Regions from separate parts of the Klebsiella sp. KE9456 genome, predicted to be linked through region 1. Evidence: predicted binding sites of a transcription regulator. Region 1 holds the regulator's gene; the other holds the start of a gene.
The links. The regulator sigma-54, encoded in region 1, starts transcription at its own class of promoters, with help from an activator protein. The targets are predictions, from matches to a motif close to GTTGGCACANNTTTCGCTNT.
Positions count from the first base shown of each region.

Region 1 (11,845 bases):
GGCGCTCACGGCTAACGTACTGAAGGATAAAAAAGAGTATCTGGAGGCAGGGATGGACGATGTGCTCAGTAAGCCACTCTCTGTTCCGGCGTTAACCGCGATTATCAAGAAATACTGGGATTCACCGGAAGAGGAAGAGAACGAGATGCCCTCTATAGATGTCGATAAATCGACTTTTGTGCTGGATATTCCCATGCTTGAGCAATACATCTCGCTGGTGGGACCAAAGTTGATTAATGATGGTCTGGCGGTTTTTGAGAGAATGATGCCGGGTTATCTGGCTGTACTCGAATCAAATCTGACCGCGCATGACCAAAAAGGGATTGTCGATGAAGGACATAAGATAAAGGGGGCTGCGGGCTCAATCGGCTTACGTCACATTCAGCAGCTTGGTCAGCAGATTCAAACACCGGATCTGCCCGCATGGTCAGATAATGTTGCTGAATGGGTTGAAGAGATGAAATCCGAGTGGCAAAGCGATGTAGCCGTGCTAAAAGCATGGGTCGCGGCGGCGGAGAAAAAATGACCCCGGATAAACCGGGGTGCGCGAATACTGCGCCAACACCAGGGAACGGGTTGTTGGGCCAGAATCATTTGAGTGATTTTTTACGCGGCGCAACCTGAGAATTTGGTTTGCTCGCTCATTAAGATAGCAAACCTTAAATAATTTGTTACGTGAATCGGTAAAATATGTGAAGCATAGCGAGTAAATCAAAATTTTTTACTGGTTTCATAGACTTGTACTAAGGGGCTGATGTGATGAAGAGAATTGGTGTCGTGTTGAGCGGTTGCGGTGTTTATGACGGAAGCGAAATTCATGAAGCGGTCATCACCATACTGGCTATCGTCCGCAACGGTGCCGAGGCCATCTGTTTCGCGCCTGATAAAGTACAAACCGATGTCATCAATCATTTGACCGGTGAAGTGCAGTCTGAAAGCCGCAATGTGCTCGTGGAAGCAGCGCGTATTGCGCGTGGACAGATTCGGCCTCTGGCGGCTGCCAGGGCGGATGAGCTGGATGCGCTGATCGTGCCAGGCGGTTTTGGCGCGGCGAAGAATCTCAGCAATTTCGCCTCACAGGGCAGTCATTGTGAGGTTGATAGCGATCTGAAAGCGCTGGCGCTGGCAATGCATCAGGCCGGTAAACCACTGGGCTTTATTTGTATCGCTCCGGCTCTGTTAGCTAAAATTTTCACCATCCCGCTGCGCGTGACTATCGGTACCGATCTTGATACCGCCGATGCGATAGAAGAGATGGGAGCTGAACATGTACCTTGCCCGGTCGATGATATTGTGGTTGATGAAGATAACAAAGTCGTGACGACTCCGGCGTATATGCTGGCGCAGAATATTGCCGAAGCGGCAAGCGGCATTGAAAAACTGGTTGCGCGCGTGCTGGTTCTGGCTGCATGAAATACCGCTTTTCACCACTGCCGATGATTAAGCGCTTTTTGCTGCGGCTGTTGTTGGTGTGTGTAGCGGTATGGTGCGGAGGAATTGCGTTGTTTAGCATTCTGCCGGTGCCTTTTTCTGCGGTGATGCTGGAGCGGCAAGCTGGCTCCTGGCTCTCCGGCGATTTTCAGTACGTTGCCCATTCCGACTGGGTGGGAATGGATCAGATTTCGCCCTGGATGGGGCTGGCGGTTATTGCCGCAGAAGATCAGAAATTCCCGGAACATTGGGGATTTGATATCCCGGCGATTGAGAAGGCGTTAGCCCATAATGAGCGTCATGAGAACCGGATTCGCGGCGCATCGACCCTGTCACAGCAGACGGCGAAAAACCTGTTCCTGTGGGAAGGGCGCAGTTGGCTAAGAAAAGGTCTGGAAGCGGGGCTGACCGTCGGTATTGAGATGGTGTGGAGCAAAAAACGCATTCTTACCGTTTATTTGAATATCGCTGAGTTTGGTCATGGAACGTTTGGCGTGGAGGCCGCGTCGCAGCGCTATTTTCATAAGCCGGCGAGTAAGTTGACGGCATCTGAAGCGGCGCTGTTGGCTGCGGTTTTGCCAAATCCGATTCGTTTTCGCGTCGATGCGCCGTCAGGGTACGTCCGCAGCCGTCAGGCGTGGATTTTGCGGCAGATGCGCCAGTTAGGCGGGGAGGGGTTTATGCGGGAGCATAAGCTACATTGATGCTTGCCGTGTTCTCATTTTCTTTCAGCCCCGGTAAGCATAGAACGACCGCGAAGGGTTTAGTCTTCATCAAATCCGGCATTGAAGAGCGCGATAACCGCCGCCAGCGCCTCAGCTTCTTGCGGACCGTTGGCTTCAATCTCAATCTGCCGCCCTTTGGCCGAGTCGAGCATCAGCAGGGCTATCACGCTATTGGCTTCAGCTTCAATCCCTTCGTCATTGCGCAACAGCACCTCAGCATCATAGTTCTGCATTAATTCGAATAATTTCATTGCCGGACGAGCGTGCATGCCCAGCTTATTGGTGATCTCAACGGTTTGCTTCACGGTCATGATTTACGTTTTTCCAGCGTCCGGTGACGAGACTGCACGTTTTTACCGCGCGAGCGGAAGTAGTCCGCCAGCTGTTCGGCGACGTAAACTGAACGGTGTTTACCCCCGGTACAACCAATCGCCACCGTCAGATAGCTGCGGTTATTGGTCTCCAGCATGGGTAACCATAGCTCAAGATAGCTGCGGGTCTGGTAGATAAAATTGTGAACTTCTGTGTGTCGATCGAGGAAGGCGGCGACCGGTTTATCGAGGCCAGTCATTGGACGCAGCTTTGGATCCCAGTGCGGGTTTGGCAGGAAGCGCACATCAAAGACGTAGTCAGCGTCGATGGGGATGCCGTGCTTAAAGCCAAAGGATTCGAAGACCATTGTCAGTTCGCGTTCGCGTTTACCTAACAAACGCGTGCGCAGCATTTCAGCCAGTTCATGCACTGACATTTCGGAAGTATCGACAATCAGGTCGGCGCGGGAACGCAAAGGCTCCAACAGATCGCTCTCTTCATCAATAGCGCTTTCCAGCGACAGGTTTTTACTCGAGAGCGGGTGCAGGCGCCGCGTATCGCTATAGCGGCGAATTAAGGTGTTACGATCGGCATCAAGGAACAACAACTGAGGCGAAAATTCGGCGGGCAGGTTTTTCATCGCCTGCTCAAAGACTTCCGGCGACTCGGGCATATTACGCACATCAATGCTGACGGCCGCCGAAATATTTCTGTCCGCAAGGGTGCGTGCCAGTTCGGGCAGCAGTACAACTGGCAGGTTATCCACGCAGTAAAAGCCCATATCTTCCAGCGCTCGCAGGGCGACGGATTTCCCCGACCCTGAACGGCCGCTGACGATCATCAGTACCATGTACCGTTTCTCCTCAGTACGATAAAGAGTAAGGTGCGATTCCTGTTATGCTTCATCATTGCTTCCTGAACCGGTGATGATGTCATATAGCTCTTCATCACTTTGTGCGGCGCGCAGGCGACGGCAAATGGTTTTATCCGCCAGACGTTTTGCGACCAGCGACAGCGTATGCAGATGCGTTTTTGTTTGATCGGCGGGAACGAGAAGAGCAAACAGGAGATCGACGGGTTGATTGTCGATAGCATCGAATGCGATGGGGGTTTCCAACTGAACAAAAACGCCCACAGCCCGTAGCGTATCCTCTTCAAGTTTGCCATGTGGAATCGCAATACCGTTACCAATCCCGGTACTGCCCATTTTTTCACGGGTGAGAATGGCTTCGAACACCACCTGGGGCGGTAAGCTTAGCTGTTTTGCCGCCAGCTCGCTGATGATTTCCAGCGCGCGTTTTTTGCTTTGGCAGTGAACCTGGCTACGGGTACATTCCTGGTTAAGGACGTTGCTCAGTTGTAGAGCCGAATCGTTATTTGTCATAATTTCACCTGAGCTCTGCCTTGCCAACCGCCGGTAAGCGGTTGGCACAGGCTATTGCCCGGACAATTAGTGTTGTTTCAGTTTATCTTTATGTTTTGTTAACTGTCTCGCCAGCTTATCAATAAGACCATCGATGGCGGCGTACATATCCTGCCCTTCCGCACTGGCATGGATTTCACCACCATTGACATGCAGATTGGCATCCGCAATTTGCGTCACCTTCTCTACTTTTAACACTATATAGACCTGGTTGATCCTGTCGAAAAACTGCTCCAGTTTGCTAAATTTCGCATTCACGAAATCACGCATTGCGGGGGTTATTTCGACGTTTTGCCCTGTAATGTTGAGCTGCATAGTGTCTTCCTTATCGGTTGGGTCAAACTAACTGTTTACGCTGGTTTGACGGCGGAATAGATAAAGATTCTCGGTACTTAGCGACGGTACGGCGCGCCACCATAATACCCTGCTCGGATAACATGGTGGTGAGTTTACTGTCGCTCAATGGCTTCGCGGGGTTCTCCGCGGCGATTAACTTCTTCACCAGCGCACGAATGGCTGTCGACGATGCTTCGCCGCCGCCTTCGGTGTTGACATGGCTGGAGAAGAAATACTTCAGCTCAAAAATACCGCGTGGACTGTGCAGGTATTTTTGCGTGGTAACGCGTGAGATAGTGGATTCATGCATTTCGACGGCCTGGGCAATATCTGCCAGAACCATCGGCTTCATAAACTCTTCACCCTGTTCAAAGAAGGCCTGCTGCTGTTCAACGATACAGCGACTGACGCGTAACAGTGTATCGTTACGGCTTTCCAGACTTTTGATAAGCCAGCGGGCTTCCTGTAGATTACTGCGGATAAACTGACCGTCCGCATCGTTGCGTGCGCTGTTACCCATGGCTGCATAGTGCTGATTGATCTTCAGGCGCGGAAGGCTGTCTGAATTGAGTTCGACCACCCAGCGACCGTTCACTTTGCGCACCAGAACATCAGGAATAACATATTCGGGTTCACCGGTCTGAATGGACTGGCCAGGGCGCGGATCCAGCGACTGGATCAGATTTACTGCTTCTTTGAGGACGTCTTCTTTGAGACGGGTGACGCGCATCAATGTGCGGAAATCATGATTGGCCAGCAGATCGAGATGATCGCTAATGATCTGTCGCGCTTCATCAATCCATGGCGTCTCTTTGGCAAACTGAGAAAGCTGGACCAGCAGGCAGTCGCGCAGATCTTTTGCCGCTACGCCGACGGGATCGAAACGCTGAACACGTTTGAGAACGGCTTCGACCTCTTCAAGCCCGATTTCATCATCGCCGATGCTTTCCACGATCTCTTCAACAGAAACGGTCAGGTAGCCAGTATCATCAACGGCATCGACGATCGACGTGGCGATAGCGCGATCGGTGTCAGTGAAAGGGGTGAGTTCCACCTGCCACATCAGATAATCCTGCAGGCTCTGGGTGGTTTCCCCCTGATAAATCGGCAGTTCATCATCCTGATAATCCACCCCGTTGCCTGACGGGGTACCTGCGGTGTAAATCTCATCCCAGCTGGCGTCAAGCGGTAACTCTTCCGGCATATCTTTCTGCTCAAGAGCGTCAACGCTATCCAGAGATTCGCGATCCTCTGTCTCTTTGGTTTCTACCTCATCGTGAAGATCGGTTTGCTCGAGCAACGGGTTACTCTCCAGCGCCTGCTGGAGTTCTTGCTGGAGTTCTAACGTGGACAACTGCAACAGGCGAATTGCCTGCTGTAGTTGTGGCGTCATGGCAAGCTGTTGGCTTAACCTTAATTGCAAACCTTGCTTCATATTCAGAGCTAATATCTCCGGCTAAAACGTCTGTAACCTCTACCCTATCAGAGTCTGAAGTCTTCCCCAAGATACACGCGCTTAACCTGCTCGTCTTCAAGGATTTGTTGCGGCGTACCATGGGCAATCAGGTGCCCCTGGCTGACGATATAGGCGCGCTCACAAACGGCCAGCGTCTCTCTGACGTTATGGTCGGTGATCAGTACGCCAAGTCCGCTGTCGCGCAGGTGTTCAATAATGCGTTTGATATCGATAACGGAAATCGGGTCAACGCCGGCGAAAGGTTCATCCAGCAGGATAAACTTCGGGTTAGCGGCCAGCGCGCGGGCGATTTCTACCCGGCGACGTTCACCGCCGGAGAGCGCCTGGCCGATGTTATCGCGCAGGTGCTCAATATGAAACTCTTCCATAAGCTCTTTTGCCCGGTCTTCACGCTGCTCATTGCTGAGATCGTCGCGAATCTGCAATACGGCCATCAGGTTATCGTAAACGCTCAGGCGACGGAAAATAGACGCTTCCTGCGGCAGGTAGCCGATACCGCGGCGGGCGCGGGCATGCAGAGGCAGCAAGCTGATGTCTTCATCATCAATAATAATGTTGCCCGCGTCGCGCGGTACAATACCGACCACCATATAGAAAGTGGTTGTCTTACCGGCGCCGTTCGGGCCCAGCAGGCCGACAATCTCCCCGGAGTTGACGGTCAGACTGACATCTTCCACCACCCGGCGGCCTTTATAGGCTTTGGCGAGATTCTTTGCAGTTAATGTTGCCATAACGAATTACTTACCCTTCTTTGACTGATCGTTGCCTTTGTCCTGCAACTGCGAAGGAACCAGTACCGTGGTTACACGTCCACCTTTATTGCTGAACGCCTGCATTTTTTGCTCTTTCACCAGATAGGTGATTTTGTCACCCTGAATATTGCTATCAAGCTGTTCCAGATGGGCATTACCGGTCAGAACGACAAAGTCATTTTGCAGTTCATAATGCATCTTTGATGCGCGGCCTTTTACTGGTTTGCCATTGTCCTGCATCTGGTAGAAGGTTGCCGGGTTACCGTAACCGTCGATCACTTCTTTGCCTTTCTCTCCGCCGGGACGGGTGACGACAACTTTATCAGCATTGATTTTGATCGTTCCCTGCGTGACGACAACATTACCAGTAAAGGTCACGACGTTGCCCTGCATATCCAGCGACTGCTGATCGGATTCAATATGAATCGGCTGATCGGTATCACCCGTTTTTGCCAGTGCCGGCAAGCTGGCGGCCAGTAAGGCGCTGGCGAGCGCAATCTTAAGGCTGAGTTTGTTTGTTCTGAATTTCATAAGAGGTTCTAACCTTTTCAATCAGCTCGGCATTTTTGCTGCGTAGGTTCCCGCGCATTTTCAGGCCGCTGGAATTAAATGTTGTCCCGTACAATGTCACCATGTCATCGGAGGTAACATCCTGTGTCACCAGGTTTATCTGGGCGTTATCCGTCGTAATTTTGCGCAGTTGAGCATCCGCTGTTAGCGCATTGACTTCAACGTGCCCGTAAAGATACAGCATGCGGTCGTTCGTTAACTTCGCTTTATCAGCCGTGACGGACCAGGTCGGTACTTTGTTCGTATCAAAGGTGGTCATCACGGGTTTAGTAAACCACGAGATTTGCTGCGCGGAAAAATACGCCACATGTTCAGCGGTCAACCGGTAACTAAGCGCGCCTTCCGGGCTATAAACTACAGTATCGGTATGCTCGCTGGTATACGTTGGCTCATCAGGATTGACCGCCTGTTGGGAGGTATCGTCCGTACTCGCCAGGTTAAGACCAATCAGGATCAGAGCGGCCAGCGACAGTAAAATGATAACCCAACGTCTGGTTTTACTCATATCGATTGCCCTTTGGCCTCATCCAGCTTGCCTTGCGCCAATAGTAGCAAATCGCACACTTCCCGTACCGCTCCGCGACCACCGTTGATACGCGTGACGTAATCCGCACGTGGGATCAGCAGGGGGTGAGCATCGGCTACCGCGACGCTTAAACCGACTTCAGCCATAACCGGCCAGTCAATAAGATCGTCACCAATATAGGCCGCTTCATCTGCATGAACAGCCAGCTTGTTGAGTAATTCATGAAACGCCAAAAGCTTATCAGATTGCCCCTGGTACAGATGCGTGATGCCCAGCGTCTGACAACGGTCTTCCACCAGTTTAGCTTTTCGCCCGGTAATTATCGCCACTTCAATACCTGAGGTCAGGACACAGCGGAGCCCGTAGCCATCACGGACATTAAACGCTTTCAGCTCTTCGCCATTGTTGCCCATGTAGATAAGGCCATCAGACAGGACGCCGTCCACATCCAGGATCAATAAACGGATCTTCGCCGCCCGGTCGATAAACTCCTGGCTTACTGGCCCATAGCAGGTCGTCAACAGGGCATCAGTATTATTCATTATTTTTTCCTTACTTACACTACACCTGCGCGCAGGAGATCGTGCATATGTACCACACCCAGTAGACGGTCGCCATCAGCAACCAGTACGCAGGTGATGTGACGAGATTGCATCAGGTTCAGCGCATCGACGGCCAGCGTGCCGGGACGGATGCGGATACCGCCTCGCGTCATTACCTCGGCAATACTGGCATTGCGCATATCGATGCCAGTATCAAATACCCGGCGTAGATCGCCATCGGTGAAAATGCCGATGATGTTCATTTCATCATCGCAGATCGCGGTCATGCCCAGATTTTTACGTGTGATCTCCAGTAACGCATCGCGCAGCGTGGCGCGCAGGCTAACGTGCGGAATCTCATCGCCGGTGTGCATAATATCATTAACTCGCAGGAGCAGTTTACGTCCCAGCGCGCCGCCGGGATGCGACAACGCAAAATCTTCAGCGGTAAAACCGCGTGCTTCCAGCAGTGCCACCGCGAGCGCATCGCCCATAACCAGCGCGGCGGTCGTGCTTGTTGTTGGCGCCAGCCCCAGTGGACACGCCTCTTTAGGGACCTTGACGCATAAATGAATATCCGCTGCGCGCGCCATGCTGCTTTCAGGGCGACTGGTCATGCAAATTAATGAAACCTGCTGACGCTTGAGGACAGGGATCAGGGCGAGAATTTCATTGGATTCACCGGAGTTAGACAGTGCGATAACCACGTCATGTGAGGTGACCATGCCTAAATCACCGTGCGCGGCTTCGCCTGGATGAACAAAAAATGACGGTGTGCCGGTGCTGGCAAAGGTGGCCGCCATTTTACGTCCGATGTGGCCGGATTTGCCCATCCCCATCACCACCACTTTTCCGCTACAGCGAAAAATGGTCTCACAGGCGCGGGTAAAATCTTCATTAATGTATTGATCGAGCTGCGTCAGACCTTCACGTTCAATTTCCAGAACCTCACGGCCTGCCCGTTGAAAGTCAAAATCCGCTGGCAAATCTGTTTGCGACATAATGTTATCCCGAATCATTCAACGAAGAGCGGCGCTGTCCAGTACAGCATCGCCAACCAAAGCACAAAACCGCAAACTAACAGGGCACCGACAAGCCTGCCTGGTTGCTGTTTACGACGCCAGCACAGTAGGGCAAACACCAGGCTGACCAGCAGCATGACGCCATAGTCGCGGGTGAAGGCCTCTGCGGTGAAGGCGCCAGGGGCAATTAGCGCGGGGAGGCCGAGGACGAGCACAATGTTAAGAATATTCGCGCCAATGATATTCCCGATAGCAATATCATTTTCACCTTTTCGCGCCCCGGCGATAGCGGTTGCCAGTTCCGGTAAGCTGGTGCCTATGGCCACCACCGTTAAGCCAACGCTCAGCTCGCTGATGGCAAAAAAGTTTGCCAGTACCGTGGCGTTATCAACGACCATTCGCGCGGCCATTGGCATCACAATCAACGCAACGCCCAGCCAAAGCAAGGCGACGGGAAGCGACCCTTCACGTGGCAGCTCCGCCAGCTGTTCGCGGGTCAGGCTATCGCTACCCTGACGTTCCGCGAGACGGGCGATTTTAAGGGTGAACAGTAGCCAGAGTACGGCCAGCGTCAGTAAAAAAAAGCCATCCATCCTCGTGAGCTGCCCGTCATATAGCACAACCCCCGCCAGTAAACTGACCAGCAACATTAGCGGTAATTCACGACGCAGGATATCAGAATGCACGGTAAAAGGCTGAAACAGCGCAGTGATACCGAGAATCAACAGAATATTGGTGATATTCGATCCGAGCGCGGTGCCAATCGCCAGCTCGGTTTGCCCGTGGAGGGAGGCGGCGGTGGAGACGATGATTTCCGGTAAACTGGTACCGATGCTGACCACCGTCATGCCAATAATAAGCGGGGGGATCCCCAGGAGACGGCAAAGTATTGAAGCGGCGTAGACCAGACGATCGGCGCTGTAGACAACCAGCAATAAACCAATAATTAACAGAGCCGTCGCTAAGAGCATCTAACGTCCTTTCTTCAGGTATAATCGTCGCCTCGCTGGCCGTCCGTAGGCAGCGTAACGAATTCTTAATTTTGACTTTATACCCGTCATACTTCAAGTTGCATGTGCATTGACGCTGAGTGACTCGTTTTATTCATGGGATTTATCCTTATGGGCGATGACTCTGCGGTGCGCGTTATTTAGGGAATATGTGCGGAAAAAGTAAAACAAATGCCAGTTTTGGTTAACCGGGGCGGGTAAGTTTCTGTAAAAATGTTGGGTTTGTGGTGAAAGAAAGCGCCATGCTTATCCCGATGGGTGTCTAGTAAGGATGATTTTATGAGCCAGAGTTTGGCGAATTTAGTCGAAGTGCGCGGTATTCGCTTCTCGCGGGGCGAACGTGTGATCTTTGATGATATCTCGCTGTCGGTCCCTCGCGGTAAGATCACTGCGATCATGGGCCCATCAGGGATCGGCAAAACTACCCTGTTGCGCCTGATAGGCGGCCAGATCCCACCCGATAAGGGCGAGATCCTGTTTGATGGTGAAAACGTACCGCAAATGTCGCGTTCGCGCTTGTATACCGTCCGCAAGCGTATGAGCATGCTATTTCAGTCCGGCGCGCTGTTCACTGATATGAATGTGTTTGATAACGTCGCATATCCGTTACGTGAGCATACGCGTTTGCCGGAGGCGCTGTTACACACCACGGTGATGATGAAACTGGAAGCCGTCGGCCTACGCGGAGCCGCGAAACTGATGCCTTCTGAACTCTCCGGTGGTATGGCGCGCCGCGCCGCACTGGCGAGGGCTATTGCGCTGGAACCTGATTTAATCATGTTTGATGAGCCCTTTGTCGGTCAGGATCCCATCACGATGGGGGTGCTGGTGAAGTTGATTTCTGAACTCAACAGTTCCCTCGGTGTCACGTGTATTGTGGTTTCCCATGATGTACCGGAAGTGCTCAGCATTGCGGACTTTGCGTATATCGTGGCGGACAAAAAAGTTGTGGCGTATGGCAGCGCGCAGTCGCTGCGTGAAAATACCGATCCTCGGGTTCGTCAGTTCATTGATGGTATTGCCGACGGCCCGGTGCCGTTCCGCTATCCGGCGGGCGATTATCATCATGATTTATTGGCCAAAGGGAGTTAAGCGACTCATGTTGTTAAATGCGCTAGGCGCGCTCGGACATCGGGGTATAAAAACTATCGCGACGTTCGGACGTGCTGGATTAATGCTCTTCAACGCCGTTGTGGGCAAGCCCGAATTGCGTAAGCATGCGCCGCTGCTGGTGCGTCAGCTGTATAACGTTGGTGTGCTGTCAATGCTGATCATTATTGTATCGGGGCTGTTTATCGGTATGGTGCTGGGCCTGCAGGGCTATCTGGTATTGACCACTTACAGCGCAGAAACCAGCCTCGGCATGCTGGTGGCGTTATCGCTGTTGCGTGAGTTGGGGCCAGTGGTCGCCGCGCTGCTGTTCGCCGGGCGCGCGGGTTCCGCGTTGACCGCTGAAATCGGCCTGATGCGGGCGACTGAACAAATCTCCAGCATGGAGATGATGGCTGTTGACCCACTGCGCCGCGTTATTTCTCCGCGTTTCTGGGCGGGGGTGATCTCACTCCCACTGTTAACCATTATTTTTGTGGCGGTGGGCATCTGGGGAGGGGCGCTGGTTGGTGTTAGCTGGAAGGGTATCGACAGTGGATTCTTCTGGACTGCGATGCAAAATGCCGTCGACTGGCGGATGGATCTGGTTAACTGCCTGATCAAGAGCCT
Region 1 covers NZ_JBDYQK010000021.1:53,525-65,369, forward strand. The annotation lists gene arcB (aerobic respiration two-component sensor histidine kinase ArcB) at 1-526, shown strand, start outside; gene elbB (isoprenoid biosynthesis glyoxalase ElbB) at 760-1,413, shown strand; gene mtgA (monofunctional biosynthetic peptidoglycan transglycosylase) at 1,410-2,135, shown strand; gene npr (PTS phosphocarrier protein NPr) at 2,195-2,467, opposite strand; gene rapZ (RNase adapter RapZ) at 2,464-3,318, opposite strand; gene ptsN (PTS IIA-like nitrogen regulatory protein PtsN) at 3,364-3,852, opposite strand; gene hpf (ribosome hibernation promoting factor) at 3,919-4,206, opposite strand; gene rpoN (RNA polymerase factor sigma-54) at 4,229-5,662, opposite strand; gene lptB (LPS export ABC transporter ATP-binding protein) at 5,710-6,435, opposite strand; gene lptA (lipopolysaccharide ABC transporter substrate-binding protein LptA) at 6,442-6,987, opposite strand; gene lptC (LPS export ABC transporter periplasmic protein LptC) at 6,956-7,531, opposite strand; gene kdsC (3-deoxy-manno-octulosonate-8-phosphatase KdsC) at 7,528-8,094, opposite strand; gene kdsD (arabinose-5-phosphate isomerase KdsD) at 8,109-9,113, opposite strand; gene ABK821_RS19715 (calcium/sodium antiporter) at 9,110-10,087, opposite strand; gene mlaF (phospholipid ABC transporter ATP-binding protein MlaF) at 10,406-11,218, shown strand; gene mlaE (lipid asymmetry maintenance ABC transporter permease subunit MlaE) at 11,226-11,845, shown strand, end outside.

Region 2 (11,845 bases), on a different contig from region 1:
AGACAGAACATAGCTCCTGAAGGCTTTTCGTTCCCGTACGTTTCATCAGGCCGTTGCGTTGAACGCTTATTGTTGTAGGACTGACGCCGCGGATTTGGGCAATATCATCCAGCGAGTGCCCACGCATGATAAGCTTCATAATTTGGTGTTCAGCGTTGGTAAATTTAAACGTATCAGGAAGATAACTTGATTTTTGATTTTGTGCAGATAATAAGCACATCACCCACAAAGCCTGCTTCAGTTCTGCCACTTTCACTCTTTCCGGGAGGCACAACTTCACCAACCCCGGGAAAAGGCGATTGATAGAATCAAAATACCGTTCCGAAGTGATAAATACTGAGTAGTGCATCGGCGTTGTGGTGAAGAACAGAGAATACGTCTCCTGAATATCCATTCCAGCGGTGCAATACACATATGGCCAATCTGCGCTTACGCTAACGTTTTGTTCATGGCGTAACTGCTTCAGAATTTTCTCTATTCCATAGATGAAAAAACAATCCTTTCCATAGATAGTCATATTGATAGTCCTGAGATTACGATCATGTTATTGCCCAGCCTACAGCATTTCGTTTAGCCACAAATGGTGCCACCCTCTCCCCAAGGATATCGTCGTCCAAGTTTACGGCATATCTATCATCAGATGTTGTTTTCATTTAGGAATAAACTTATCTGATAACTATTACATATCTTTGCTTTTGACGCCAAAAGAAGATGAAAAAATCAAATTTAAATTATAACTACATGATTTTAATCGAATTAATTATTAGGATTATCTTTATATGATATATATTAAAATAATTTCAACATATTTCAATAGTCAGATCCAAGTCTCAAAACAGTATTTCATTTTATGTAAAAGTACATTCCATGATAATTTTTGAATTATGATAAGTCTTACAAAAAGAATTATGTGTGGTGAATCCCCCTAAGCGGCGGGGTCATGCTGACATGAGATAATCCTCTATGAAGTTTCGTTTTTATGGACGAATTGGAAAATCAGCGCCCAATTCACCGGGAGGCACCCGGCACCACACGCCAAATTATTTTATCGATCACACTGCTGACCAGTGAAGATCTTATCATACCTTTGGACTATAAAAGTAGAGGCTTCTATGTTGCGCTCATTACTATTATTTACTGTACCCTTCATGAGTATTGCTGCACATGCCGTTACCTTCGATTATCGTCACGAAATGAACGATAGCGGCGGTAATAATCATAAAGATCGATTATTGATGTCACACCGTTTTGCTAATGGATTTGGATTGTCACTGGAAGGTAAATGGAAAGGTTCGCAGGATAAAGATAAAGCCTTTGATGAAACCGTCAGTAATGGCACCGAAGTCGTGGCAAGCTATGTCTATAAAATTAATAAAACATTCCAGATTGAGCCCGGGTTCTCACTAGATACCAGTTCATCGTCAAACAATTATCGCCCTTATCTCCGTGGCAAAGCTAATTTAAGTGACGATATCAGCGCATCTCTACGTTATCGCCCCTACTACAAGCGTAATTCAGGAAATATAGGAACATCCAAAGATACATCAGAAAATGGTTATAACCTGACCAGCGTTATTTCATGGAAATTTCTGAAAGATTATCAACTTGACTATGAGCTGGACTATAAAAAAGCAAACTCTGCAGGCGTAGTGTTAGCGAATAATGAAAGCTATGACTGGACTCATGATTTCAAACTAACCTATAAACTCGACAAGAACTGGTCGCCTTATATGGCAATCGGTAATGTCTCTGGCAGTAAAACCACAGATGAAAGACAAACACGTTATCGTGTGGGTGTAAAATATTCTTTCTGATAAAAAAAGAAAAATTATCAACAAGGGTTCTCTGAGCCCTTGTTTCAATAATAAATCTCACTCATAGGTTTACCCGTATTTATCCTGGTCTTTCGCTGAAACCACCTCAAATAATCAATAGCGTAGTAGTGTAAAATGATTTACGAATACCGTATTGCGTAAACCTGGTGACAAACAATACGTTAACCCCGCAGTAAAAACTGCATAAAATAATTACGTCAAATAGTCACAGTGAAGAAACAGGTAACGCCCCTGATACGATATAATTAGTCCCTATAACATAAACGCTAATCGCCATACCTAAAACCCATAAAAAAGCCGCTGATTATCAGCGGCTTTGGCAACAATCCGTTTAATTACTCTTCTTTCGCCCCACGCATAGCGCGTTTACGGTCGTTCTCGGTCAGATGACGTTTACGGATACGGACAGAAGTCGGGGTCACTTCCACCAGTTCGTCATCATCAATGAACTCCAGAGCCTGCTCCAGGGTCATCTTAACCGGCGGAACCAGAACTGTTGCTTCGTCAGTACCGGACGCACGCATGTTAGTCAGTTTCTTACCGGTCAGGCAGTTTACCGTCAGGTCGTTAGAACGGCTGTGAATACCGATAATCTGGCCTTCGTAAACTTCTGCACCGTGGCCGAGGAACAGCTTACCGCGATCCTGCAGGCTGAACAGGGCGAACGCGACGGCTTTACCCTGACCGTTGGAGATCAGTACACCGTTCTGACGCTGGCCCACATCACCCGGACGAACGTCATCGTAGTGGCTGAAGGTGGAGTACAGCAGACCGGTACCGGAGGTCATGGTCATAAATTCTGAACGGAAGCCGATAAGCCCACGGCTTGGGATCACGTAGTCAAGACGTACGCGGCCTTTGCCATCCGGATTCATGTTTTTCAGATCGCCTTTACGCTCACCCAGTGCCTGCATCACAGACCCCTGGTGCTGCTCTTCAACGTCCAGCGTCACGTTTTCGAACGGCTCCTGCTTGCGGCCATCGATTTCGCGGAAGATAACTTTCGGGCGGGAAACCGCCATTTCGAAACCTTCACGACGCATGTTTTCAATAAGCACAGACAGGTGCAGCTCACCACGACCAGAAACGCGGAATGCGTCTGCATCCGGAGTTTCTTCAACGCGCAGCGCAACGTTGTGTACCAGCTCTTTATTCAGACGGTCAAGAATCTGACGCGAGGTCACGTACTTACCTTCTTTACCGCAGAACGGAGAGGTGTTAACACAGAAGAACATAGAAACAGTCGGCTCATCAACAGACAGCGCCGGCAGCGCTTCAACATTCTGCGTATCGCAGATGGTGTCAGAGATGTTCAGTTCGCCCAGACCAGTAATCGCGATGATGTCGCCTGCTTCCGCAAGGTCGCTGTCAATACGCTCCAGGCCCAGGTGGGTCAGAACTTTACCGACTTTACCGTTACGCGTTTTACCTTCGCTATCAATGATAGTGACCTGCTGGTTCGGTTTTACTTTACCGCGTTTGATACGGCCGATACCGATAACGCCAACGTAGTTGTTGTAGTCCAGCTGAGAGATTTGCATCTGCAGCGGGCCGTCCAGGTCAACGTCCGGCGCCGGGACGTGATCAACGATCGCCTGATACAGCGGAGTCATGTCTTCCGCCATATCTTCGTGATCCAGACCGGCGATACCGTTCAGCGCCGACGCGTAAACGATAGGGAAATCCAGCTGTTCGTCGGTTGCGTCGAGGTTAACGAACAGGTCGAATACCTGATCGACAACCCAGTCCGGACGCGCGCCAGGACGGTCAACTTTGTTGATAACAACAATCGGCTTCAGACCATAGGCAAAAGCTTTCTTGGTGACGAAGCGCGTCTGCGGCATCGGGCCATCAAAGGCGTCAACCACCAGCAGCACAGAATCCACCATGGACATAACACGTTCAACTTCACCACCGAAGTCGGCGTGCCCAGGGGTATCAACGATGTTGATACGGTAATCATTCCATTTGATAGCGGTGTTTTTAGCGAGGATAGTAATCCCACGCTCTTTCTCCAAATCGTTGGAGTCCATCACTCGTTCTTGTGCTTCAGTACGCGCGTCGAACGTACCGGATTGCTGTAGCAGCTTATCAACCAGGGTAGTTTTACCATGGTCGACGTGCGCGATGATGGCGATATTACGCAGATTTTCGATCACAACTTTGCCTCAGGCATTAGAAATAGCGCGTTATTGTACACGGATTAATCGCGCTACAAAACAGGATCACAAACATCCTCCGCAAACAAGTATTGCAGAGATTCTTTGTGATCGCTTTCACGGAGCGTTAAAAGGGCTATTAAAATTATTTTGCACCAAAAAAGTGCTTCATGCTCACGCAAAAGCACTATATTGGTGCAATGTATTCATTTTGGTGCAACCCTTTTGCACGATGATGTGCATGATAACGCCTTTTGGGGGCAATTTAAAAGTTGGCACAGATTTCGCTTTGTATATTTTAAGGCAACAACGCCACTTTTAAGTAGTTAGAAAGTTTCGTTTCCACGACGACAATGACCAATCCGGGAGAGTTTAAGTATGTCCGCTGAACACGTTTTGACGATGCTGAACGAGCATGAAGTGAAGTTTGTCGATCTCCGCTTCACCGATACCAAAGGTAAAGAACAGCACGTTACTATTCCTTCTCATCAAGTAAATGCCGAATTCTTCGAAGAAGGCAAAATGTTTGATGGCTCCTCGATTGGCGGCTGGAAAGGTATTAACGAATCCGACATGGTTCTGATGCCGGATGCGACCACCGCGCTGATCGACCCGTTCTATGAAGAACCGACCCTGATCCTCCGTTGCGACATCCTGGAACCAGGCACCCTGCAAGGCTATGACCGCGACCCGCGCTCCATTGCTAAGCGTGCTGAAGAATATCTGCGTTCCACCGGCATTGCTGACACCGTACTGTTCGGGCCAGAACCAGAATTCTTCCTGTTCGATGACGTCCGTTTTGGTGCGTCCATCTCTGGTTCCCACGTTGCTATTGATGATATCGAAGGCGCATGGAACTCTGCCACCAAATATGAAGGCGGCAACAAAGGTCACCGTCCTGGCGTGAAAGGCGGTTACTTCCCGGTTCCACCCGTAGACTCTTCTCAGGATATCCGCTCTACCATGTGTATGATTCTGGAAGAGCTGGGCCTGGTTGTTGAAGCTCATCACCACGAAGTGGCGACTGCCGGTCAGAACGAAATCGCTACCCGCTTCAATACCATGACCAAAAAAGCGGACGAAATTCAGATCTATAAATACGTTGTGCACAACGTCGCGCATCGCTTCGGTAAAACCGCCACCTTTATGCCAAAACCGATGTTCGGCGATAACGGTTCCGGTATGCACTGCCACATGTCGCTGTCTAAAAATGGCGTAAACCTGTTCTCCGGCGATAAATACGCAGGCCTGTCTGAAGAAGCCTTGTACTACATTGGCGGCGTTATCAAACACGCTAAAGCGATTAACGCATTGTCTAACCCGACAACCAACTCCTACAAACGTCTGGTCCCGGGTTACGAAGCGCCGGTTATGCTGGCTTACTCTGCCCGTAACCGCTCCGCGTCTATCCGTATTCCGGTAGTTACCTCGCCGAAAGCGCGCCGTATCGAAGTTCGTTTCCCGGATCCGGCAGCCAACCCGTATCTGTGCTTTGCCGCTCTGCTGATGGCCGGTCTTGACGGAATCAAGAACAAAATCCATCCGGGCGAAGCTATGGACAAAAACCTGTACGATCTGCCGCCAGAAGAAGCGAACGAGATCCCACAGGTTGCAGGCTCTCTGGAAGAAGCACTGAATGCGCTGGACGCAGACCGTGAATTCCTGACCGCCGGTGGCGTATTCACTAACGACGCCATTGATGCTTACATTGCGCTGCGTACTGGGGAAAACGACCGCGTGCGTATGACTCCGCATCCGGTTGAGTTCGAACTGTACTACAGCGTCTAATTTTGCTGTAAATCCCTGGCGTTCCGTGTTGTGGCGTGGAGTACCAGGGATGTTTTGTTGCCGTGGAAACTTCAGCCCATCTCAGGATGGGCTTTTTTCTCCACCAACACGCTGATCTCATGAGCTTTTTATTTATAAAAAGCTATAATGCACTAAAATAGTGCACCTTTTTCAGGAGACTGTCAGATGGCAACAGGCACACTGCCCGATGCTGGGCAGATCCTTAACTCTTTAATCAACAGTATCTTACTGGTCAACGATGACCTGGAAGTTCATTACGCGAACCCAGCGGCGCAGCAGTTGCTGGCGCAAAGTTCACGCAAGCTGTTTGGTACGCCACTTCCAGAGCTGTTGAGCTATTTCTCGCTGAATATCGGCCTCATGCAAGAGAGCCTGGCGGCGGGTCAGGGATTTACCGATAACGAAGTGACGTTGGTTATTGACGGACGCTCGCACATCCTTTCCCTGACTGCGCAACGTTTGCCAGAAGGCTTTATTCTGCTGGAAATGGCCCCAATGGATAATCAGCGTCGCCTGAGCCAGGAACAGCTTCAGCAAGCCCAACAGGTCGCCGCACGAGATTTAGTGCGCGGTCTGGCCCACGAGATTAAAAATCCGCTGGGAGGGTTGCGCGGCGCGGCGCAACTGCTGAGCAAAGCGTTGCCCGATCCAACGCTGACGGAATACACCAAAGTTATTATTGAACAGGCCGATCGGTTAAGAAATCTGGTCGACCGTCTGCTGGGACCACAGCATCCGGGGATGCACGTAACAGAAAGTATCCACAAAGTTGCTGAGCGGGTGGTAAAGCTGGTATCGATGGAGTTGCCAGATAACGTCAAACTGGTTCGCGACTATGACCCGAGTCTGCCGGAACTCCCGCATGACCCGGATCAAATTGAACAAGTGCTGCTAAATATCGTGCGCAATGCGCTACAGGCACTGGGACCGGAAGGGGGTGAGATCACCCTGCGCACCCGAACAGCCTTCCAGCTCACTCTGCACGGCGTGCGTTACCGCCTCGCCGCACGCATTGATGTTGAAGATAACGGTCCAGGGATCCCATCCCACTTACAAGATACGCTGTTTTATCCGATGGTTAGCGGGCGTGAAGGCGGCACCGGACTCGGCCTGTCTATTGCCCGCAGCCTTATCGATCAGCACTCCGGCAAAATTGAATTTACCAGTTGGCCAGGGCATACCGAATTCTCGGTGTACCTGCCTATTCGGAAGTAGAGGTGTTTATGCAACGAGGGATAGCCTGGATCGTTGACGACGATAGCTCCATCCGTTGGGTGCTTGAACGCGCGCTCACCGGGGCAGGCTTGAGTTGTACAACATTTGAAAATGGCAACGAGGTGCTTAATGCCCTCACCACCAAAACCCCGGATGTTCTGCTGTCTGACATCCGTATGCCGGGGATGGATGGGTTAGCGCTACTAAAGCAGATTAAACAGCGTCATCCGATGCTCCCGGTCATCATCATGACAGCGCATTCGGATCTGGACGCCGCGGTTAGCGCCTATCAACAAGGCGCCTTTGATTATCTGCCGAAACCGTTTGATATTGATGAAGCGGTAGCGCTGGTTGATCGCGCGATTAGCCATTATCAGGAACAGCAGCAGCCACGTAATACGCCGATGAATAGCCCGACAGCCGATATTATCGGCGAAGCGCCGGCGATGCAGGATGTTTTTCGCATTATCGGCCGCCTGTCGCGCTCGTCAATCAGCGTGTTGATCAACGGAGAATCCGGTACCGGTAAAGAGCTGGTCGCCCATGCGCTGCACCGCCACAGTCCGCGCGCGAAGGCCCCGTTTATTGCGCTAAATATGGCGGCTATCCCGAAGGATTTGATTGAATCAGAACTTTTCGGCCATGAGAAAGGCGCTTTTACCGGTGCGAATACCGTGCGTCAGGGGCGCTTTGAACAGGCAGATGGCGGCACGTTATTCCTTGACGAAATCGGCGATATGCCGCTGGACGTACAGACACGTCTGCTGCGTGTTCTGGCTGACGGTCAGTTTTATCGCGTAGGCGGATATGCTCCGGTGAAAGTGGATGTGCGTATCATCGCCGCCACCCACCAGAACCTTGAACTACGCGTGCAGGAAGGCAAATTTCGTGAGGATTTATTCCACCGCCTGAACGTCATTCGCGTCCATCTCCCACCGCTGCGCGAGCGGCGGGAGGATATTCCACGCCTGGCGCGGCATTTTCTGCAAATTGCCGCTCGTGAACTGGGCGTCGAAGCCAAGCTGCTACATCCGGAAACGGAAATGGCGCTGACCCGGCTGGCCTGGCCTGGTAACGTACGTCAGTTGGAAAATACCTGTCGCTGGCTGACAGTGATGGCCGCAAGCCAGGAGGTTCTGACTCAGGATCTTCCCAGCGAGCTGTTTGAAACCGCGGTACCGGATAATCCGACGCAAATGCTACCGGATAGCTGGGCCACGCTGCTGGGACAATGGGCCGATCGCGCCTTGCGTTCTGGTCATCAAAACCTGCTATCGGAAGCACAGCCGGAAATGGAGCGAACATTGCTGACCACCGCGCTGCGCCATACTCAGGGCCATAAACAAGAAGCGGCGCGTCTGCTGGGGTGGGGGCGTAACACGCTGACGCGTAAGCTAAAAGAGTTAGGAATGGAGTAGCCGGGCGGCAGTGTGTAAAAAATAGTCACCCAGCGCAAACTGCTGCTATTTTGTACTTTACTGTTGCAGTGCATTGGGTATGATCTTGCCCGGAAAGACGGGGGAAATCATGCTTGAATCACTCATAAATATTATATCGAGCGGTGCTGCAGCCAGCCATACGCCGCAAACGGCGATAGCTGCCGTTCTGTGCGCAGCTATAGTTGGTCTGTTTAACTGATTCATTCACCCTCTCCTTGTTCGGGAGAGGGTGAGTGGTTTAAATCACCCGGGAAAACTGCTGCATCCGCGCTTTCTGGCGCAAATAAGCATCAAAACACATACAGATGTTGCGAATTAACAACCTGCCTTTTGCCGTCACCTGAATGCCTTTTTCGTTCACATCCACCAGCCCATCGTTAGCCAGCGGCGCCAGTAGCTGCAAATCCTGGGCAAAATAGCGGCCAAAATCTAACGCCCACTGCGCTTCTATCACGGAAAAATCGAGGCGGAAATTGCAGATGAGAGACTTAATGACATCACGACGAATACAGTCATCGCGAGTCAGCGCAATGCCGCGCCACAGCGCCGTTCCGGTTTCATCTACCTGCTGATAATATTTCTTCAGCTCTTTCTGATTCTGCGCATAGCAATCGCCAATCATACTGATCGCCGAGACGCCCAGTCCCAGCAGGTCGGTATCTCCCTGAGTGGTGTATCCCTGAAAATTGCGATGCAAAATGCCTTCACGTTGGGCTATCGCCAGTTCATCATCCGGACGAGCAAAATGGTCCATACCAATAAACTGATACCCCGCGGCCGTCAGCGAATCTATGGTCTCCTGCAGGATATCCAGCTTCTGCGCGGCCGAAGGTAAATCAACATCTTTGATTTTTCGCTGCGCGGCAAAAAGCGTCGGCAGATGAGCATAGTTAAAGACGCTCAGACGATCGGGGTTTAACTCCGCCACTTTCCGTAACGTAAAGGCAAAGCTCTGCGGCGTTTGCTTCGGCAAGCCGTAAATCAGATCAATATTGGTAGAGGTAAAGCCGATCTCGCGCGCATGGTTGAGCAGGGCGAAGATAAACGCTTCATCCTGCTCGCGATTCACCCGTTGCTGTACTTCTTTGTTGAAGTCCTGCACGCCCATACTCAGGCGGTTGAAGCCTTCAGCGCGTAAATGATCCAGTACATCAAGCTCGATTTCACGGGGATCGACCTCAATGGAAATCTCCGCATCGGCATTAAAATTAAAATGCGTTCGCAGCAACGTCATCAGACGGCTAATTTGCGCCTTGTTTAAATAGGTCGGCGTGCCGCCGCCCCAGTGCAGTTGACTCACCAGGCGACCAGCGAAAAGCGGGGCGCGATGAATAATCTCCTGCTCAAGGACATCCAGATACTGATCGGCTTTATGCTGCTGCCGGGTAACAATTTTATTGCAGCCGCAGAAATAGCACAGCTTATGGCAAAACGGGATATGTACATACAGCGATAAAGGTCGCTGCGGATAGCGGGCAACCGCTGCGTCAAATTCAGCGGCGCCAAATTCCGCAGAAAACTCCAGCGCAGTGGGATACGAAGTATAACGCGGCCCGGAATAGTTATATTTCTGGATCAGGGCCAGATCCCAGTCGATTAACTGCACAGACATGCTCACTCCTTCCGATGGTGCCGTCGGCGGGTACGCCGCGCCGGCCCAACCGCACCTCGGGTAATGAGCCGGTTGCGCAGCCAGCTTTTACGCCGCGACAACCGTCGTAGTTTAACGAATAACCACAGCAGATAACATATAACCAGAAGGGTTATAAGCAGGACCGGGAACCCGATGGGATGCAAATGTTAGTTTCCACCCTTCAGTAAGCGCATCATATCTTCTTTGCGCTCTTCCTCTTCCTCATCGTCGTCATCATCATAAGAGAGCCCAAGTTGCTGCATTAGCTCATCAATACGATCCAGTTGGGCATCCATCCATGTTTGCTCTTCAGCATTCAGGGTATCGCCCTCTTCCAGACGTTCCAGCAGCGCGTCCAGGCGCTCATCATTCTCCAGCAAATCCAGCTCAGCCTGCGGTGAAAGCATAGGTTTCTCGCTCTTCGGTTTATGCTGCTTAACCGTTGGGGTACTGTCAGTCACGCCCAACGGGATCGGTTTTTTACTGCCAATTCGGGGATCATGCTGTTGGCCCTGCTTTTTACTCGCTGAAGCAGTTTGAGCGCCGGTCATACGACTACCTGGCGCATGACCGCGATGCTTCTTCTGATGCTTACGCTCGCGGGCTTCCTGGTTCAATTCTTCGCGCGTTTTACGACTTTTTTTGCCATGAGGTACGGATGACGGTTTTTTCATAATGTGTAATCTTCAGGCCATTTTCTTCAGTATAGAATTGAGGCGGAATCTAGCAGAAAGCAAGCAAAGAAAAAAGGCGACAGATTACTCTGCCGCCTTTTTCCGCACTGATAACCCTTAATGGGCTTCCACTTTCCATGTTAGCTCACGACGCACCCTGTCTTTCCTTTAGCTACCCACGATCCCTGTTACGTCCATTTCCTTGTTAAAACGTCTTCCCAGACGCGTGTCATCCTGACAATCGGTGGTCTTCACCTTCCTGGAGCTTCCTGACCCCTCATCCTGAGTCGCAATCCTGATAAGCATCCTCGCCCTTCATTGCTACTTTACTGGTTTGAGAAAAACCTACAACCCGCTGTACAAGAAAAACACAGATTTAAGAATTTTCCATCAATTTAATCTGATGATTTATAAACGGTTGTATAATTTACGCTCGGTTTTTTCTCATGAATTTCTTATATATACAGTAGTCAATGTCTTACAAAACATATGGCCTTTGCCTGCACGGTCATGCACGGTTAAAAACAGTCTTTTTCTGCTGTTCAGGTATAATCCCCCACTATAACCTGATTTTACGGAGACGACCGTCTTGACCAACTGGAATTATCAACTGACGCATTTTGTCACGAGTGCGCCGGATATCCGCCATCTTCCTGCAGATACGGGTATCGAAGTGGCATTTGCTGGCCGCTCCAATGCCGGGAAATCCAGCGCCCTGAACACGTTGACTAACCAGAAAAACCTGGCGCGCACATCAAAAACGCCAGGTCGTACACAGCTCATCAACTTGTTTGAAGTCGCTGAAGGCAAACGCCTGGTCGACCTGCCTGGCTATGGTTATGCACAGGTCCCGGAGGAGATGAAAATCAAATGGCAGCGCGCCCTGGGTGAATATCTGGAGAAGCGCCTGTGTCTGAAAGGCCTGGTCGTACTGATGGATATTCGCCATCCGCTAAAAGATCTCGATCAGCAGATGATCCAATGGGCCGTTGAAAGCAATATACCGGTTCTGGTGTTACTCACTAAGGCCGACAAGCTGGCCAGCGGGGCGCGTAAAGCGCAGATCAACCTGGTACGCGAG
Region 2 covers NZ_JBDYQK010000022.1:8,149-19,993, reverse strand. The annotation lists gene ABK821_RS19955 (helix-turn-helix transcriptional regulator) at 1-517, opposite strand, end outside; gene ABK821_RS19950 (oligogalacturonate-specific porin KdgM family protein) at 1,113-1,814, shown strand; gene typA (ribosome-dependent GTPase TypA) at 2,171-3,994, opposite strand; gene glnA (glutamate--ammonia ligase) at 4,373-5,782, shown strand; gene glnL (nitrogen regulation protein NR(II)) at 5,969-7,018, shown strand; gene glnG (nitrogen regulation protein NR(I)) at 7,027-8,436, shown strand; gene ABK821_RS19925 (YshB family small membrane protein) at 8,546-8,656, shown strand; gene hemN (oxygen-independent coproporphyrinogen III oxidase) at 8,696-10,069, opposite strand; gene yihI (Der GTPase-activating protein YihI) at 10,258-10,764, opposite strand; gene yihA (ribosome biogenesis GTP-binding protein YihA/YsxC) at 11,354-11,845, shown strand, end outside.
Region 2: the regulator sigma-54 is predicted to act here: its motif matches at 4,266-4,285, upstream of glnA (glutamate--ammonia ligase).